2 regions of the Pseudogracilibacillus sp. ICA-222130 genome follow, and region 1 is predicted to be linked to the other one. Evidence: a T-box and tRNA genes for the amino acid it is inferred to sense, from the RefSeq annotation. Region 1 holds a T-box; the other holds one or more tRNA genes.
The links. A T-box is a leader RNA that pairs with one kind of tRNA and senses whether it is charged. The one in region 1 lies ahead of ileS (isoleucine--tRNA ligase), so its partner is inferred to be a tRNA-Ile.

Region 1 (10,172 bases):
TGTATGATACGGAACTACTGTCACATGACATTGTAAATTCGTTAATTCATGTAGAATCGTTTGTTTCATTCCTAAATCAATCATAACGACTCTTGCACCTTCACCTGGTACGATATACGGCTTTGTAATGGATGTTTTCTCAACAAGTAAGCTCTTTTCTTCTTTTTCTAGCACTTCTTGAACAGACTCAAATGTTGTAGATGCATCTGTAATCATTCCACGCATAGAGCCTTTATCGCGTAGCAATCTCGTTAACATACGTGTATCAATCCCAGCGATTCCAGGTATTTGATATCTTTTCATAAAAGAGTCTAATGTTTCCTCACTTCTGAAGTTTGATGGTTCATCATTTACTTCTTTCGTAATAATTCCATTTATAAATGGTGTAATAGATTCAAAGTCATCACGATTTATTCCATAAGATCCGATAGAAGGATATGTCATTACAGCAATATGTCCTAAATAGTTTGGATCTGTCATAATTTCTTGGTATCCAGTCATTCCTGTATTGAAAATAACTTCTCCTTCTGTGACACATTCACTTCCGAAAGCTTCTCCAACAAAAGTTGTTCCATCTTCTAAAATTAATTTTCTTTTAGTCATCTTTACCATCCTCATATACGACTTTTCCTGCTGCGATCGTCATTACTGGAATACCTACAACTTCCCATCCATCAAAAGGAGTATTTTTACTTTTAGATACAAAATCTTTTCTGTCAATAACCATTTCTTTATCTAAATCCACTAAGGTAATATCTGCCACTTTTCCTTCTTCTAATGTCCCGTATGGCATATGAAATACTTCTGCTGGTAAACGTGTAAAAGCATCCACTAGATGTTGTAATGTCATTTTTCCGGTTTTTACTAAATGTGTGTACAATAACGGAAATGCTGTTTCTAAACCGACAATACCGAATGGAGCCTTAGCCATACCTACCGCTTTTTCATCTGCAGCGTGTGGCGCATGGTCTGTCGCGACAAAATCAATTGTGCCGTCAAGTAAACCTTCTAATAATGCATCTCTATCAGCTTTTGCACGTAAAGGTGGATTCATTTTCCAATCAGCATTATCTTCTTTAATATCATCTTCTGTTAATAATAAGTGATGCGGACTTACTTCTGCTGTTACACGAATCCCAGCTCTTTTTGCATCACGAATGACACGGACAGATTCCTTCGTACTTACGTGACAAACATGGTAATGACAATTTGCAGTTTCTGCTAATAATACATCACGTGCAATTTGTACGGATTCACATGCATTTAAAATACCTGGTAAACCTAAACGTTTACTCACATTCCCTTCATGTACTGCTCCTCCATAAAGAATCGAGTTATCTTCACAATGTGCCACAATTGCACGGTCATTTGCTGCCGCTTCTTGCATCGCCTCTAACATTTGACCCGCCGTTTGGATACCAACTCCATCATCTGTAAAAGCAAAAATGTCTGTTTTACTTAATGCTGAAATATCTGTTCGTTCTTCTCCTTTTAATCCTTTCGTAATTGCTGCATATGGCAACACGCGAATGACAGCATCTTTCTTAATACGGTCAAATAACCTTTCTACCTCTTCTACACTATCTGGTACTGGGTTTGTATTAGGCATTGAACAAACCGTCGTATATCCACCACGAGCTGCTGCTTCTGTACCTGTTTTAATCGTTTCTTTATGTTCCCCGCCTGGTTCGCGTAAATGAATATGAACATCAATAAATCCCGGTGTCACTAACTTTCCTGTACAATCAACAACTCTTTCTACTTCCATATTTATTTCTGGAGCAATTTGTTTAATCGTATCTCCTTCAATTAACAGATCGCATTTTTGTAAATGATTGTCCCCTGAAAGTACTGTTGCGTTTTTTAATATCATGTTCATGAATAATCCCCCATTTTAATAGTTGTGTTGTTAATACTGCCATTCTTACATATACGCCATTCGACATTTGCTTAAAGATTCTTGAACGCTCACATTCTACTAATGTCGTATCTATTTCTACCCCTCGATTGACTGGTCCAGGGTGTAATACAATTGCATGTTCTTTCATTTTCTTTTCTCTTTCCATTGTTAGCCCATAATGTTCATTGTAATTGACGGTTGAACTTGAAAATTGATCATGACGTTCATGTTGAATTCGTAACAACATAAGTACATCACTCATTTCAATTGCTTCATCCATCGTTACATATGGATAGGCTAAACTGTCATCCATAAAATCTGGTGCACCTGTAAAATATACATTTGCTCCTAACTTTGTTAACATTTGTGCATTCGAACGAGCGACACGACTATGTTTTATATCCCCTGCAATAACGATATTTAATCCATCAAAAGAACCGAATTCTTGATATATCGTAATAGCATCTAATAAACTTTGTGTCGGATGGTCTTTTTTCCCTGCACCTGCATTCACAATCGGTACATTCATTCTATCTTTTAATTCATCTGCCCAGTCATCACTTTCATGACGAATGACGAGCACATCCGCCCCAATTGCTTCAAATGTTTTTGCTGTATCATATAACGTCTCGCCTTTTTTCATACTTGAGTTTTCGGAATTAAATTCTAATGCTTCTATACCTAATCTGCGCTCCGCAACAATAAAACTCATTTTTGTTCTTGTGCTAGGTTCAAAAAATAAATTTGCACTAAATAGTTGTTTCGTTAACTCGTATTCATCTTGGCGATATTTTTCCGCCATCTCTAACAAAGCAATAATTTCCTCTTTTGTCATATGTTCTACAGATAAAAAGTGTTTCATGAATGACATCCTCTCTGTTCATGTAAGATGTACCTAGGCAATAAAAAATGCCTCTTTGCAAAAGGTCGCAAAGAGGCATACGTATCTTTACATATACGTATCTCGTTTGATTGCCACCTTTTAAATCTCTCTGGATTTAATTAAAGGTACATTTATAATTGTTTTTCTAAAATACTGACTTCATCCATCTCATCAAGTTCTGTAATTCCTACAGAGATTACTTCTTCCTTTGATGTAGGAATATTTTTTCCAACATAATCTGCTCGAATCGGTAATTCACGATGTCCTCGATCAATTAAAACAGCTAATTGAATTTGGGACGGACGACCGATATCCATGACAGCATCCATCGCTGCCCTTACCGTTCTACCAGTGTATAATACATCATCAACTAAAACGATCGTTTTATCTTGAATATCTACATCGATATTTGTTGCAATTAAGGTTGGAGCGGTAGATTTTTCTTGCAAGTCATCTCTATATAATGTAATATCTAGCTCCCCAATCGGCACTGTAATTTGTTCAATTTGAGCAATTTTTTCTTTCAAACGTTTTGCGATTGGTACACCTCTAGTTTTGATTCCAACTAGTACGAGGTTTTCTCCACCTTTGTTATGTTCTAAAATTTCATGTGCAATTCTCGTTAATGCGCGGTTAATTGCTGCTTGATCTAGAACGACCGTTTTCTTCTTCACTTCTAAATCCCCCTAAACATTATAAAAAAACCTTTTACCTATATGTGAGGTAAAAGGTTTTGGACATACGTATCCCTAAACATTCCGTATATCCCTTTTTAGCCTCACAGGACTATTTTTAAAGGATTTCTTATTTAAGTTGTCTTTATTATTTCAAAATCCATCTTAAAAGTCAAGTAATGTTTTGTAACTTTTCAATGACGCTTTTAAAATATGACGGTTGTTCGACTTCTACTGTTATTTGTTCCTTTAATACAGGATGTACAAAACTTACTTTCTTCGCAAATAATGCTTGTCCTTTAATATAAGGAGATTTCTTTTTTGTATATACCTCATCTCCGATAATCGGATGATTCATATATTTCATATGCACTCTTATTTGGTGTGTTCGACCTGTAATAAGTTCACATTCTACATGCGTATATTGCTGAAATCTTTCTAACACACGGAATTTTGTTTCCGATTCTTTTCCACCTTCTACAACTGCCATTTCTAACCGATTTTTTGGATTTCTTCCAATCGGTGCCCGAACGATCCCTTGATCATGTGGCACCACCCCATAAACAATTGCTTCGTAAATACGAGTAACTGTACGAGCTTGAAATTGTTCTTTTAAATGGGCATGTACATCATTGTTTTTTGCAATAATAATTACACCACTTGTATCTTGGTCTAAACGATGTACAATTCCTTCACGTTCTTCCCCACCAACATCTGATAATGTTTTACAGTGATATTTTACTGCATTTACTAATGTACCAGTACGAACATGATGGGTCGGATGTACGAGCATCCCTCGTGGTTTATTCACGACGAGTAATGCATTATCTTCATATACAATATCAAGTGGGATATTTTCTGCTTCAATAGGTTTTTCTTCTACTGCCTCTTCTTGAATATGTAATGTAATAGTATCTGCTTCTTTACATTTATAGTTTGGTTTAACTACTTCTCCATTTACTAAAATGGAACCATTTTTAATATATGATTGGATTTGTTGTCTAGAATAATCTGTTTTCGTTACGAGTAGTTTATCCATTCGCTGATTTACTTCTTCGGGTTCAACCATAATTTGCTTTGTCATGCTTTTTTTCCTTTCTTTTTTTCATCCAAAAATGTTGCAATGAAAAATAATATGACACCGACTGTTAAACAACTATCCGCTACATTAAATATTGGAAAATCATAAGAAAATATCATCACGTCTAAAAAATCTACTACTTCTTTTCTAAACAATCGGTCGATGAAGTTACCGATCGCTCCTCCTAAAATAACACTTAATGAAATTGCTAGCAAAGCACTTTCTCGTGCATATTTTTGCATATAATAAATGATGCCGACAATAACGACAATTGTAATAATATAAAAGAAAATCATTTGTCCTTGTAATATGCCCCATGCGGCACCTTCATTACGATGAGATGTTATATAAAATAGTTCATCGATTACTGGGATACTTTCATGCAAATCCATTTTTTCTACGATGAGCCATTTCGTCCACTGGTCTATAAGGATCATAAATAATGCTACGATATAATAACGGGTCATTTTTTTCCTCCTGCTATGTAAACATATACAATCGTTTTGATACATCTTAAAGTATAACATGGTTCGTTAAAAATAGTATGTCATTCACTTAGTGAAATATATATTTTTATCATGTAATGCATTGTAAATCAATTTAAGTTGGTGTGTAGTTGTATGTTTGATTCCTTCTATTTGATTGGAGAGGTACACGAAATAGATGAGGACATTTTTCTATTATAGTATTTCGCACTTTTTTACAATCTATTTCAAAACAAATTATAGCTTCCATATGTCGTTGAGGCCGTCATCACTATTTGACAAAGAGCCAAAAATAGCAGGTAACATTTTTTAGTCACCTGCTATGTTCATATTGTATTATTACTGTACTAAATGGCTATAATGTTCCTCCACTACTTCTGCACAACGGTCACATAATGTAGGGTGTTTTTCGTTTTGTCCTACAGTATGAGCATGCATCCAGCATCGATCACATTTTTCGCCGTCATGTTTCTCCACATATACGTACACATACTGGTATTCTTTCGCATTTTCATGCTTTTCTCCAATTGCCGCTTCAGATACAATTAATAACTGATGGATATGAGGAATAGATGCTAAAACAGCTTTCGTTTGTTCATCTTTTCCAGCAATCGTAATTTTTGCTTCTAATGGTTTACCAATCACTTTCTCATTACGTGCTTCTTCTAATGCCTTTAATACATCTGTACGAATTTTTAGGAAGTGATCCCATTTCACAGCATCTTCTTCTTTAAATCCTACTACTTCACGTGCTTCTGGCATATCTGTTAATTGAACATATTCTGCCTCCACTCCATGAATATGTTCCCATACTTCTTCTGTCGTATGTGGAATAATAGGTGTCAGTAATTGTACAATGGAAACTAATGTTTCATAATAAACCGTTTGGATACTACGACGACGTGGGTGGTCTGCAGCTTCAATATATAAAATATCCTTTGCAAAGTCTAAATAAAATGCACTTAAGTCAATCGTAATATAATTATGAATCGCTTGTGATACATTTTGAAAATCATATGTATCATAACTTTCTTTTACATTTTTCACTAATTGTTGTAAACGATATAACATGTAACGATCGACTTCTTCTAAATCCTTTTCGGCAACTGTATGTTGTTTCGGATCAAAGTCTGCTAAATTCGCTAACATGAAACGGAATGTATTTCTAATTTTACGATAGTTTTCAGATACTTGTTTTAAAATATCTTGAGAAATACGGACATCTGCTTGATAGTCAACAGATGATACCCATAAACGTAAAATATCTGCCCCTAGTTGTTTTTGAACATTTCCAGGTAAAATAACATTTCCTAATGATTTACTCATTTTACGGCCATCACCATCTAAAACGAAACCATGGCTTATCACATTTTTATATGGAGCTTTACCTGTAATTGCTACTGCAGTTGATAAAGAAGAGTTAAACCAACCACGATATTGGTCACTACCTTCTAAATAAATATCTGCCGGTCGGACATGGTCTTCACGATGTAATAATACCGCTTCATGAGATGAACCTGAATCAAACCAAACGTCCATAATGTCTGTTTCTTTCGTAAACTCACCATTCGGACTATGTTCAGATGTGAATCCTTCAGGTAATAAATCTTTTGCATCCCATTCAAACCAAATATTTGAACCATGTTCTGCAAATAAGTTTGATACATGTGTAATTGTCTCATCCGTGATGACCGGTTCTCCATCTTCTCCGTAAAATACTGGAATTGGAACTCCCCATGTACGTTGACGTGAAATACACCAATCTTCACGGTCACGAACCATATTATAAAGACGCGTTTCGCCCCAATGTGGCAACCATTCTACTTCTTTAATTTCATCTAAAATATTATGACGGAAATCTTTAATCGATGCAAACCATTGTGAAGTAGCACGGAAAATTGTCGGCTTTTTCGTACGCCAGTCATGTGGGTATGAGTGGGTAATGAATTTCATTAATAACAGTGCGCCAACTTCTTCTAATTTTTCAGTAACAACTTTGTTTCCATCATCATAAAATAACCCTTCAAAACCAGGTGCTTCATCCGTAAAATATCCTAATTCATCGACAGGACATAATGCATCAATACCGTATTCCTTTGCTACGTAGAAGTCATCTTCCCCGTGGCCAGGAGCCGTATGAACACAACCAGTCCCTGCTTCTGTCGTTACATGAGTTCCTAACATAACGAGTACATCACGGTCATAGAATGGATGTTGTGCGACGACACGGTCTGCTTGACGTCCCATAAATGTTTTTTCCACTTTAACATGTTCCCATTTTAACTCTTCTTCAAGTGGATCTAGTAAATCATGGGCAACAACATATTTTTCCCCATCCGCTTCGACGACAACATACTCTAAATGAGGATGTAAGCTAATTCCTAAGCTCGCCGGAATAGTCCAAGGAGTCGTCGTCCAAATAATAATGTTCGTACCTTCTTCTAATACACCTTTACCATCTTTTACCTTATAGCTAACGTAAATAGAAGGAGAACGTTTATCTTGATATTCAATCTCCGCTTCTGCTAAAGCTGATTCAGAGGATGGCGACCAATATACAGGCTTTAATCCTTTGTAAATATACCCCTTTTTCGCCATTTCACCGAACACTTTAATTTGTGCTGCTTCGTAATCTTTTGTTAGCGTAATATATGGATTATCCCAATCACCACGAACCCCTAATTGTTTAAACTGGTTACGTTGATTGTTAATTTGCTTCATCGCATAATCTGCACACATTTGACGAAATTCGGCAATCGACATTTTTTTACGATCAATTTTCTTCTGTTTCGTTAAAGCAGTTTCAATTGGTAATCCATGCGTATCCCAGCCAGGAATGTATGGAGCATGAAATCCATTCATCGATTTATAACGAGTAATAAAGTCTTTTAATATTTTATTTAACGCATGTCCAATATGAAGATCCCCATTCGCATATGGTGGTCCATCATGTAAAACGAATAATGGTCTACCTTTCGTTCTTTCTAATGATTGTTCATATACGTTATTTTCTTCCCATCCTTCTCGACGGACTGGTTCTTTGTTCGGTAAATTTCCACGCATCGGAAATTTTGTTTTCGGCATTAGTAATGTTTCTTTATATTCCATTTGTATATAAATCCTCCTATATAAACAAATTATTTACTTATAAAAAACAAAAAAACCTCGAATCCCTAAAGGGACGAGGAATCTCGCGGTACCACCCTTATAAATGTGTCCTTTTCTCACACATTCACTTGAACAATTCATAACGTGAATTACCCGGCCAATCCTACTATTATTTCAAACGGCTACTCAAGAATGATGTTATAAAAGAAACTGCATTAGGCTTCCACCATCCCTAACTCGCTTGGAGCAGTTTTTATCTTCTATACTTTTTCTATCAATGTATTTATTATTTTGTTCAATTGACATCATTATAGCATATTTTTTAAATTTTTATACAATAAAAACTATTTCTATAATGAATTACTTTACAGGTATCTCTGTATCTTCTTCAGCAAGTTTTAAAAACTCTTCCCAATCGCTATTGTTAACCATTTCTAATTGCGCTTCAATTAGCATTTTTAAACGCGTACGGAACACTTTTGCATGCTTTTTTAATTCATTTGTTTCCATCGCAATTTGACGTGACTCACTTAATGCCTCGTTCAAAATACGATCTGCATTTTTTTCTGCCTCTTTAATAATTAATTTACTTTCTTTTCTTGCGTTATCTTTTAACTCTTCTGCAGTTTCTTGCGCAATAACAATTGATTGGTTTAATGTTTCTTCAATGCTCTTGAAATGGGCAACTTTATCTTCTAACTCAGTTACTCTTTCTTGTAATTCATTTTTTTCACGTATCGTCATTTCATAATCTTTTATTATTTGATCTAAAAATTCATTTACATCATCTTCATTAAATCCCATGAAACCTTTGGAAAATTCTTTGTTATGAATATCTAACGGCGTTAACACCAATCATACACCTCCTGAAATTTCAACAATCATCTTATTTGTCTATTATAATCTATTTTTCAATATAATAAAGCATTTTTCTTACATTTTTAATTTTGCTGTCGTTATTCGAACCTTTTCTTTCCGTGTTACCCCATCGATGGAAATAATTTTGCCTCGACCATGACCACGAACAGATAGTAAATCATCTACCTCTACTATAAATGCCGGATCATTCACTACAGTGAAATTTACTTTCACCCGTTCTCCTTGAATGAGTAAAGAGGCGTCTTTTCGTGACATATTGTACATTTCTTTTATTAAAACATCTAATCTTAGAGAAGATACGGTAGACGTCTGTTCCATCCATTCATCATCACTTGGAAATATGGTATTCCTAGGTACTTCCTTTAATTGTACCGAAGCGTTTTTTATTTTATCGATATTTAGCATAATAAAGGATGCTAGTTCTTCCGTCGTGACAATTTGAAACGCATCATCACGAACAAAAATATCTCCGATTTTCTTTCGGTCTAATCCTTCCGAAATAAATGTTCCTAATATATCACGATGTTGAATCGTAACAAATTTCTTTGGAAAACTCGCTTCTAGTAAAACGAGTTTAAAATGATCTTCCTCAATGGTTTCATAAAATGGTGCGATAATTGCTCGTTGTCGCTCCGTATGATCCGCTCCACCAAAAAATGCGTATTGAACATCTTCATTAGAGGAGCCAATTAAACTTTCAATTATTTTTCGTTCCCGTGGGTCCAGGAAATCTGTTATGTACGAAGTATACGTACGTTCCACTTGCTCTTTCCAAGATAATACTTGGTCCACAAATTGGTGTTCATGTTTTCGGAAATGCTGGTAAATTGACATTAGATTATCCTATACAAACATTCGGAGTATTTCAATAATACCCTTTTCCGCTAATCTTAAAGTTATAATTGCAACAATTGGAGAAATATCGATCATCCCTAATGGTGGAATAAATTTTCTAAACTGTTCTAAGTATGGTTCACAAACTCTCCCTACAAACTCACCAAATGCCGTATCTCTTGCCCCTGGAAACCAAGACATTAAAATGTAAATAATGAGAACATACGTATAAACTGTAAACCCTATACTGATATAATACGCTAATTGCATCATTGACTATTACCATTCCTTTTCAAATTCGTCTTCCATATATTCTAAATTTGTGATC
Region 2 (10,172 bases), on a different contig from region 1:
ATCGGAGGATTAGGGATCTTCCTTCTAGGAATTAAATTCATGGGGGATGGTCTCCAAAAATCTGCGGGAGATAGATTAAGAGATATTTTAGATCGGTTTACATCTAATCCATTTTTAGGAGTATTAGCAGGAATTATCGTAACGGTTTTAATTCAGAGTAGTTCTGGAACAACTGTTTTAACTGTTGCCCTCGTAAATGCTGGATTTATGACATTGCGACAAGCTATTGGTGTTATAATGGGTGCGAATATCGGTACGACAGTAACTGCATTTATTATTGGTTTAAATATTAGTGAATATTCACTACCTATTATGGCGATTGGTTGTTTCTTATTATTCTTCTTTAATAATCAAAAAGTAAATATTATTGGACAAACCATTTTTGGTTTTGGTTCACTATTTTTTGGTTTAAGTCTAATGAGTAATGGAATGAAACCGTTGCGAGATTTACAAGTTTTTCATGAATTAACATTAAGTATGAGTGACAATCCGATTTTAGGGCTTGCAATTGGTACAGTCTTCACATTAATCGTTCAAAGTTCAAGTGCAACGATCGGTATTTTACAAGGATTATTTTCAGAAGGTGCAGTAGATTTACAAGCGGCACTACCTGTATTATTTGGGGATAATATTGGAACGACTATAACGGCTATTTTAGCTTCATTAGGTGCTTCAGTGGCAGCAAGACGTGCGGCATTTACTCACGTTATTTTCAATCTTATTGGTGCGACAATTTTCTTATTATTATTAACACCATTTACAGCATATGTAGCTTATTTACAATCATCATTAAATTTAAATCCAGAAATGACGATTGCATTTGCACATGGAAGTTTTAATATTGCCAATACAATTATACAATTTCCATTCATTGGTGCATTAGCTTGGATAGTTACAAAAATTGTTCCAGGAGAAGATGTAACCATTGAATATAAACCGAAACATTTAGACCCGTTATTTATTAAACAGTCTTCAACAGTTGCTTTGTCTCAAGCAAAACAAGAGATAATTCGTATGGGAGAATATAGTGTCCAAGGTTTAGTTGAAACGGGTGCATATGTGGTTACCCATGATACGAAGCACTCTGAAATGGCTTTACAAATTGAAGGGGCTTTAAATAACTTAGATAGAGAAATTACCAATTACTTAGTAAGTATTTCAAGTACAACATTATCAGAGTCAGAAAGTGCTAAGCATACGGCTTTAATGGATTCTGTACGTGATATTGAACGAATCGGAGATCATTTTGAGAACATTATTGAGTTAACAGATTATAAAATTTCAAATAAAATAAATATTACAGATCAAGCACAAGAAGATTTAAATGAAATGTTTGATTTAACGATTTTAACCGTAAAACAAGCTATAGAAGCATTAGATAGCATGGACCGTGAAGAAGCATTGATCGTTATCCAAAAAGAAGATCAGATAGACAAATTAGAACGTAAATTCCGTAAGAAACATATTATTCGTATGAATGAAGGATTATGTACGGGATCAGCAGGAATTGTTTTTGTTGATATCATCAGTAATTTAGAACGTATTGGAGATCATGCAGTAAACATTGCGGAAGAAGTTTTAGGTGAAAATTAAATAATAGAGGAAGATGTTTTATATAAATTGTTGACATGATTTTAAAAACGTGATAAATTATATCTTGTCGCTTCGGAAAGAAGATAACAATTGTTTCTATATAAAAACATCTTCCTCTATGCTTTTAGTGGACAAAGTAAAAATAATATCCTATAATAACAAAGGATGTTGCAAATTATTACATATTATACGGTTACTCATAAATAGAGTTTAACATAAAAGAATGGAAATAAATTACTGTACAGATTCTACAGTAACAAACGGGTATAAGTAGATTAAAAAGATTCCACAGTAGCTCAGTGGTAGAGCAATCGGCTGTTAACCGATCGGTCGTAGGTTCGAACCCTACCTGTGGAGCCATATATGGCGGCGTAGCTCAGCTGGCGAGAGCGTTCGGTTCATACCCGAAAGGTCGTGGGTTCAATTCCCTCCGCCGCTATTTATTTTATTAGGACCCATAGCTCAGTTGGTTAGAGCTATCGGCTCATAACCGATCGGTCGCAGGTTCGAGTCCTGCTGGGTCCACCATTTATTTTATACATACATAAACATTGGAGGAATACCCAAGTCCGGCTGAAGGGATCGGTCTTGAAAACCGACAGGGGTGTCAAAGCCCGCGGGGGTTCGAATCCCTCTTCCTCCTCCAGTTGGCTCAGTAGCTCAGTCGGTAGAGCAAAGGACTGAAAATCCTTGTGTCGGCGGTTCGATTCCGTCCTGAGCCATAAAAACCAAGCAAATCATTGCTTGGTTTTTATTTTTCTCTAGAAATTATTAGGCGTAATATTTGCACGGGATGAAAACGTTTGATAATCTTAATATGTAAGCAATTCAATTTAAAAAGGAGAGGAATTAATTATGTCAACATTTACATTACCTGAATTACCATATGCATATGATGCATTGGAGCCATCAATCGACAAAGAAACGATGAACATTCACCATACGAAGCACCATAACACATACGTTACAAACTTAAACGCTGCACTAGAAGGTCATGCGGACTTACAAAATAAATCATTAGATGAATTAATTAGTGATTTAAACGCATTACCTGAAGAGATTCGTACAGCAGTTCGTAACAATGGTGGTGGACATGCAAACCATAGCTTATTCTGGACAATCCTATCACCAAATGGTGGTGGAGAGCCAACAGGAGAACTAGCTGACAAAATTAATGAGAAATTTGGAAGCTTTGACGCTTTTAAAGAAACTTTTGAAAAAGCTGCAGCTACAAGATTCGGATCTGGCTGGGCTTGGTTAGTACTAAACAATGGCGAATTAGAAGTAACGAGCACACCAAATCAAGACTCTCCAATTATGGAAGGACAAACTCCTATTTTAGGTTTAGACGTATGGGAGCACGCATACTACTTAAACTATCAAAATAGACGTCCTGAATATGCAAAAGCATTCTGGAATGTTGTAAACTGGGATGAAGTTGCTAAAAATTACGATGCAGCTAAATAATTAAATCATAAAAACACGAAACAAATTTGTTTCGTGTTTTTTTTATGCTGTTTCATATATCGTTTTTTGAAAAATAATGATATAATAAGAAGTTGTGAAATGATTATATTATATAGGGAGATATGAGCAATGAATCAACAAAAAGATAAAAAATCTCGAATTCCCTTGCGATTAAATATTACGTTTTTCGTTATATTTTTATTGTTTGCCGTTTTAGTCATTCAACTTGGAGTTGTACAAATATTAGACGGTTCAAGTTATCAAGAGGAAATTGATCGTACTGTACAAGATATATCTAAACGACCAGTACCACGTGGTAAAATTTTAGACAGAAATGGAAATATAGTTGTAGATAATGAGCCACTTTATTCGATAACATATACACCACCAAAACGAGTACAAGCAGAAGATAAATTAAAATTAGCAGAAAAACTAACTGAGTATATGACGATGGATAAGAAAGAAATCGATAAAATAAGAGAACGTGAAAGAAAAGAATATTTTTATTTAAAAAATACAGAGGATGTTTTTGCTAGATTATCTGATGAAGAAGTAGAAGAATTAGATGATAAAGAACAATATGATTTAATGTTAGAAAGAATTAAAGATGATGAAATCGATGATTTTACAGATGAGGAATTACAAGTTATTGCAATAAAACGTCAATTAGATAAAGCGTATGCATTAACTCCAGAAGTAATTAAAAATGAAAATATTTCTATGGATGAATATGCTAAAATTGCTGAAAATTTATCTGAATTACCTGGAATTAATACTTCAACAGACTGGGAGAGACAGTATAAATATAAAGATACTTTACGATCTATTATTGGTTCTATTACATCACAAGACGAAGGTATTCCTGCTGAAAAAGAAGATTATTATTTAACACGGGGATATAATCGAAATGATCGTGTTGGAAAGAGTGGTTTAGAAGAACAATATGAGGACCTGTTAAGAGGAAGAAAAGAAAAAGTAAAGTATACGACAACGAAAACAGGTCAAATCATTGGAACAGAAGTGATGGTTCCTGGTGAAAGAGGAAAAGATTTAGTACTCTCCATTGATATGGATTTTCAGAAGAAAGTAGATAAAATTGTTTTACAAGAATTAAAAGCAGCGAAAAGTCGCGGAAATACTTATTTAGAAGATGCATTAGCTGTTGTAATGAATCCAAAAACAGGAGAAATACTTGCATTAAGTGGACAGCATTATAATAAAGAAACGGGAAAATATGAAAACACACCACATAAAGTCCTTTATGATGCACATCGTCCAGGATCGACTGTAAAGGGTGCAACTGTATTAGCGGGATTAGATTCAGGAGTATTTACTCCAGGTCAAACGATTTATGATAGTCCAATCGTTATTAAAGGGACGAAACCAAAAGGATCATATAGTGTGCTTGGGTCTGTAAATGATATTTCAGCATTGAAACGATCATCCAACGTCTATATGTTCTATGTAGCTTTAAGACTTGGTGGAGATTATCGTTTACCTTTCCCGAATGGGGGAAGCCCTACGTTTAATCCTGAAGGGATGCAAACAATGCGAAATTATTTCCAAGAGTTTGGTTTAGGCGTTAAAACTGGTATTGACTTTCCGTTTGAATCAACAGGTTATGTTGGTCCAGAATTATTACCAGGTAAACTAATGGACTTAAGTATTGGTCAGTACGATACGTATACAACTTTACAATTAGGACAATATATTAGTACGATTGCAAATGGCGGTAAAAGAATCCAACCTTCATTTGTAAAAGAAATTCGCTCTCCGGCCGAATCATCTGACGGATTAGGGCCAGTTTATAAAGTAAACCATACGAAAATATTAAATGAATTAAGTATGTCTCAAGATAATATTAAACGTGTGCAAGATGGTTTTTATAAAGTATTTAATGAAGCAGGTGGTACCGGTCACTCTAGTTGGGCTAGTACAAAATATCGTGCTGCTGGAAAAACAGGTACTGCAGAGAACGAAGTGTTTTTACAGAAAGATAATGGCGACTTTTATAAAGCGGCAGATACAGAAAACTTATCTTTAGCAGGGTATGCACCTTATGATGATCCTGAGGTTGCTTTTGCAGTGATTATCCCTAACTTAAGTAAAAGTTCTGGAAATAATATTAACCATAATATTGGAAGACGAATTTTAGATACTTACTTTGAAGGAAAAGAAACAGAGGATAAAGAAGATGAGGAATAAATGAACTAGAGCCAAATATAATAAAATGGTCCTGTCTATCATAAAAAGATAGATAGGACCGTTTTGATTTACATAATCTAATAGAAAAGACTTCGATAAAATCAATTATCGAAGTCTTTTCTATGTTTTTAACTAAGCTCAAACACGGATGTTCTTTTAATTACTGCCTGGATATGTTGTGAAAATTTCAGCTAATTCCTTGAAACTCATATCTTTTTTCACTTTAAATGTACCTATTTGAATGTAAGGGCTATAATCATTGTCTTCCATATAATCTTGGAATTTTTGTTTATCATCAATTACTTTTTCATTATATAACATATCTGCTATATCTTCTGTAACGACACCTTCGTTGGTAGTAATAGTAATCGTTTTAGATTTTTTCTTTTTACTTTTTTCCTTTTTATCATCAGAAGATTTCTTTTCCTCTTTTTCATCTTTCTTTTTATCAGAAGATGAATCTTTAGAGTCTTTCTTTTCTTCTTTAGAAGAATCGGATTCTTTTTTAGAATCTTTCTTTTTATCTTCTTTTTCCACTTGTTTATCTTTTACGTCTGCTTCGTCTAAATCTAGTAAAGAAAAAGTGATAAATTCTTCTTCCGTAATGACTCTATACCCTTCATCTTCTACTTGAGCAATTAAATCTTCTACTGGTGCGTTCTCTACAGCAGTGCTTTGATCAAACAATGAATAATACCCAAACATTAATATAGCTGCAGTAAATAATCCAATAGCAAAAAAGCGCATAGGTTGTTTCATATTTATCCCCTTACTATAATTTGTTTTTTAAAATTGTTTGGATATCATGGGTAGTTAAATCAGTTTGTTGTGCAATGTCTTCTACTGAATAGCCTTGTTGTTGTAAGTGATATACTTTTTGTAACAGTAAAGGCTTATTTTTCAGTGAAGATGGAATTTCTGTTGCTACTTCTACCTCTTCTTTGTGACTTGGTGTAACAACTTGTCCTGTTAATAACTCTTCTTCAAGTACTTCGAGTTTTTTTCTTAGTTGATACGTATCTTGCATTGATTGTATCGATAATTGCTCTAATTCACTTTCAATTTCATTATACTTATCATTCATGAAAAAGGATATAATGAATAAAATGATTGCAATTACGATAATTGTTCCAAAAATGTACCCCATCTTTCTACCTCCAGTCTCTATTTTATTATACAAGAAAAATAATTTTTTTGTAGGCAAAACAACAATTGTAACCTAATTTTAAAACTTAAATAAGTATTGCACGATTTTTGTTAATCTGTTATTATTAGTAAGGTAACTATTTATGGAGTTGGAGGGTTGAAAATGCGTGTTAACATCACATTAGCTTGTACTGAAACAGGCGATCGTAATTATATTACTACTAAAAACAATCGAAATAACACTGAGCGTATTGAATTAATGAAATATAGCCCACGTTTAAGAAAGCATACGCTTCACCGTGAAACAAAATAAGTTGTACGATAAAACTCTTCCCGATATTTGGAAAGAGTTTTTTTGTTGTCTACTTTTATTTTCTTCACTCACGTAGTAAGTTATAATGGAGTGAGGTGACATGAAATGAAACAAACAATACGAACGAATATGATAGAGAAATTATCTTTATTATCAAAAGAAGAAAAAAAGGCCATTGAAACATCATTATTAGAGCAATTTAAAAAATCTAATCTATGGATTAAACCTACTACAATTGGCATTACAATTTCTCATCGTTTTGAATGGGAAACGAGAAATATCATTCAATTTTTATGGGAAAAGGGAAAAAGAGTCGTTGTTCCAAAGGTCCATACGGATGATAAGTCGATGCAATTTTATGAATTGAAAAATTTTGCACATGTAACAAAAGGTCATGCCAACATTCTCGAACCTAATACATCATTGACTACACCTGTTGCACAAGAAGATATTGAGCTTCTTATCGTACCAGGTATTGTATTTAATGTTGCTGGTTATCGAATAGGATTTGGTGGTGGCTATTATGATCGTTTTCTCATGAAGTATGATAAAACAACGGTCTCCTTTGCAAGCGAACAACAACTGAGAAAAGACCTTCCGGTAGAAGCGCATGACATACCCGTGCAATATATCGTTACAGAAGATAAAGTTTGGAAAACGCTTAGTGTTTAAGCAAGGGAAGTAGGTGACATATGTCGATTACAAATCAATATTTTATGTATCATACATTATTCGAACTTGTAAAAAATGAGCAATATGAGATGGTCCATATAAATATTAAGCGGAATGAGGCGTGGGTGCAGAAGAAAGAACGTGGAAAGACGACCGTGATCCGTTTTCTATTAAAACAATTCGATTGGCAAAATCATGTGAAAAAAGATATTGCGACCGTTTTTAAAAGAATTACATCGATGAGGCGTATTTTTCGGACGAAAAAAATCGATATTTACAATGTATATATTGCTGATAAAAAACCAATTGATGCCACCGATCCATTACCAACACCAATAGTTACGACACAAAATCAAAAAATAAAAATGAATGTATATTATATTACGGATACGAACGAGTTTGATGAAAAGAGACGATTTTTGCACGATGTGAATACAGAACCTTTTCAGTTTGATGTAAATGATTTTTCCCTATTACAATATAAAGTTCGTATTTATAAAATGTACTTACAAAGACAAATATATGAGAAAAACAAAGAAATTCGTGACGTTTTTACATATGGGAAACCTTTTTTAACATACATTTTTCTCCTATTGAATTTATGTGTTTTTTTATTTATAGAAAATAATGGTGGAAGTATGAATCAAGACGTATTAATTAAGTACGGTGCAAAATATAATGAAGCTATTCTAGAAGGAGAATGGTGGCGTTTATTCACGGCGGCTTTTATTCATATTGGATTTATCCACTTTTTTATTAATATGCTAGCATTATATTATATCGGCCAATTTGTCGAACGAATTTATGGTTCCAAAAGCTTTTTCATTATTTACTTTTTAGCTTTATTCTTAGGAAATATGGCTAGCTTTGTTTTTACAGATGCAATATCGGCCGGTGCCTCAGGTGGCATATTTGGCTTGTTCGGGGCATTATTATATTTTGGAACAAAATATCGAGAGCTATTCATTCGAACAATTGGAAACCAGTTTATGTTCCTTTTGATTGTAAATATTATATTAGGTATAATTGTTCCACAAATCGATATTGGAGCACATATCGGCGGACTAATCGGTGGATTTTTGGCCGCGATGATGGCAACATTACCGTATAAAAAATCTGTTCGATTACAAATAGTAAGTTTTTCATTGTATGTTTTGATAGCATTATGTATGTATTTAATTGGGATGCAAATTTTGCCGTAATATTTTTTCTTTTCCATTGATTGTATAGACGACGAGTAAATGTTCCTTATTTTTATCAATTAATATAAGAGGCATGAGGCTCTTCTCTATATTTTTCATCTCTGTCATTGGAATGATATAATTTTTATACAGCCCTTCCCAAAGATGGCCAATGATAATATCTGTATCGTTTTGGTTCATGTTTGGGAATGGGGTTTGTTCATATAATGGCAAATCAATTAAAGGGAATGTATGATATAAATTTGGATCAATCTGTAGTCTTTGTAAAATGGAATTCATTTTATACATATATTTCATTTTTGTCTGTTCATCAGCAAATGTTGTTCGATTTTGTAAGGTGTCTCCGTTAAAAAATGATGATTGGTAGGACATTTTTCCAATAGAAGTAAATGCTTCATCTCGTACGACCTCACCATAATGGTATGAAAGCACATCAATAGGGCTGTTTTTTGTTAATAAAACTGATTGTTCCATTTTCAGTTCATCTATGTTTTCCTTCCAAATGTTTCCGATTCCTTTTACATACATATGAATAAAAACGATAAAAACATCTTGTCTTAACCGTACTGGAGTATTCGTTTTTGATTGGACCTGAATCAGTAAATTATTATTATGTAATTGAATTACAGATGACGCTTCAGTCATCGTTACATGCGGGTCTTCAGGAAAATATGTAATGGTTTCCATTGTGTTATGTTCATAGATGAAAAAAAGGATAAATATTTGTATGATAATGAATAAAGAAGTAACTTTTTTATACATAAAATCAACCTCAATAAATATGTTTTTTTCCTCTGGTGAAAACATTCTGTGTGTAAGGATTTCATGTGATTATGTAAGGTGGTGATGATGGATGGAAACGATGTATGATGTCCAACAACTGTTAAAAAGATTTGGAATTTTTATCTATACGAAAGATCGGATCGCAGACTTAGATTTAATGCAGGAAGAAGTTAAAAATTTATACGATGCAAAGTTAATATCAATGACAATATATCAACAAGCAATATTATTAATTCGAAAAGAGATGAGAATTGTAAAGAAATTGTAATGTTTTAAACAAACACAATTCGGGAATCAATCATATGAATGAGTATGTCTGTAGGAGGATTATTATGCTACATCGGCGAAGGAAAGTACCACTTTTTGTCCTTGCTGCATTATTGTTCGGTTTTAAAACGTATGTCGTTTATCGTTTTGTTTTTGATATTGAACTTGACAATCTATTGCAGGAAATTATTATTTTCATCAACCCATTTATCGCATCCATTATATTTTTTGGACTGAGTGTATGGTTTAAAACAGAAAAACAACAAAAACTATTTGTTCAGTATAGTGCGTTAATTGGAACGATAATTATTTATTTTAACGTTGTATTCTATCGCTCTTTTACTGACTTTTTAACCATTCCACAATTATTCCAAACGAGTAATATTTCAGATCTTTCTTCTAGTATATTAGAGTTAATTAAACTATATGATATATTTATTTTTGTTGATGTGATGATTATTTGGTATATAACGAAGAAAGTAACAAATATTTATGTCCCAGTTTATTCACGTCGGAAAAAAATA

Region 2: it encodes a tRNA-Ile, which carries the amino acid that the T-box ahead of ileS (isoleucine--tRNA ligase) is inferred to sense. The anticodon was not compared.

Annotation. Positions count from the first base shown of each region.
Region 1 is NZ_JBBKBG010000015.1:16,754-26,925, reverse strand. It holds gene WKT09_RS07795 (carbamoyl phosphate synthase small subunit) at 1-603, opposite strand, end outside; gene WKT09_RS07790 (dihydroorotase) at 596-1,879, opposite strand; gene WKT09_RS07785 (aspartate carbamoyltransferase catalytic subunit) at 1,806-2,762, opposite strand; gene pyrR (bifunctional pyr operon transcriptional regulator/uracil phosphoribosyltransferase PyrR) at 2,915-3,457, opposite strand; gene WKT09_RS07775 (RluA family pseudouridine synthase) at 3,630-4,541, opposite strand; gene lspA (signal peptidase II) at 4,538-5,005, opposite strand; gene ileS (isoleucine--tRNA ligase) at 5,363-8,131, opposite strand; T-box leader at 8,198-8,418, opposite strand; gene WKT09_RS07760 (DivIVA domain-containing protein) at 8,492-8,986, opposite strand; gene WKT09_RS07755 (YlmH family RNA-binding protein) at 9,065-9,844, opposite strand; gene WKT09_RS07750 (YggT family protein) at 9,854-10,117, opposite strand; gene WKT09_RS07745 (cell division protein SepF) at 10,124-10,172, opposite strand, start outside.
Region 2 is NZ_JBBKBG010000001.1:229,129-239,300, reverse strand. It holds gene WKT09_RS01215 (Na/Pi cotransporter family protein) at 1-1,593, shown strand, start outside; tRNA gene WKT09_RS01210 (tRNA-Asn) at 1,879-1,953, shown strand; tRNA gene WKT09_RS01205 (tRNA-Met) at 1,959-2,032, shown strand; tRNA gene WKT09_RS01200 (tRNA-Ile) at 2,045-2,121, shown strand; tRNA gene WKT09_RS01195 (tRNA-Ser) at 2,147-2,239, shown strand; tRNA gene WKT09_RS01190 (tRNA-Phe) at 2,243-2,315, shown strand; gene WKT09_RS01185 (superoxide dismutase) at 2,449-3,060, shown strand; gene WKT09_RS01180 (peptidoglycan D,D-transpeptidase FtsI family protein) at 3,190-5,265, shown strand; gene WKT09_RS01175 (hypothetical protein) at 5,422-6,024, opposite strand; gene WKT09_RS01170 (hypothetical protein) at 6,038-6,412, opposite strand; gene rpmG (50S ribosomal protein L33) at 6,575-6,724, shown strand; gene WKT09_RS01160 (5-formyltetrahydrofolate cyclo-ligase) at 6,830-7,396, shown strand; gene WKT09_RS01155 (rhomboid family intramembrane serine protease) at 7,417-8,598, shown strand; gene WKT09_RS01150 (hypothetical protein) at 8,572-9,360, opposite strand; gene WKT09_RS01145 (YqgQ family protein) at 9,452-9,649, shown strand; gene WKT09_RS01140 (LTA synthase family protein) at 9,714-10,172, shown strand, end outside.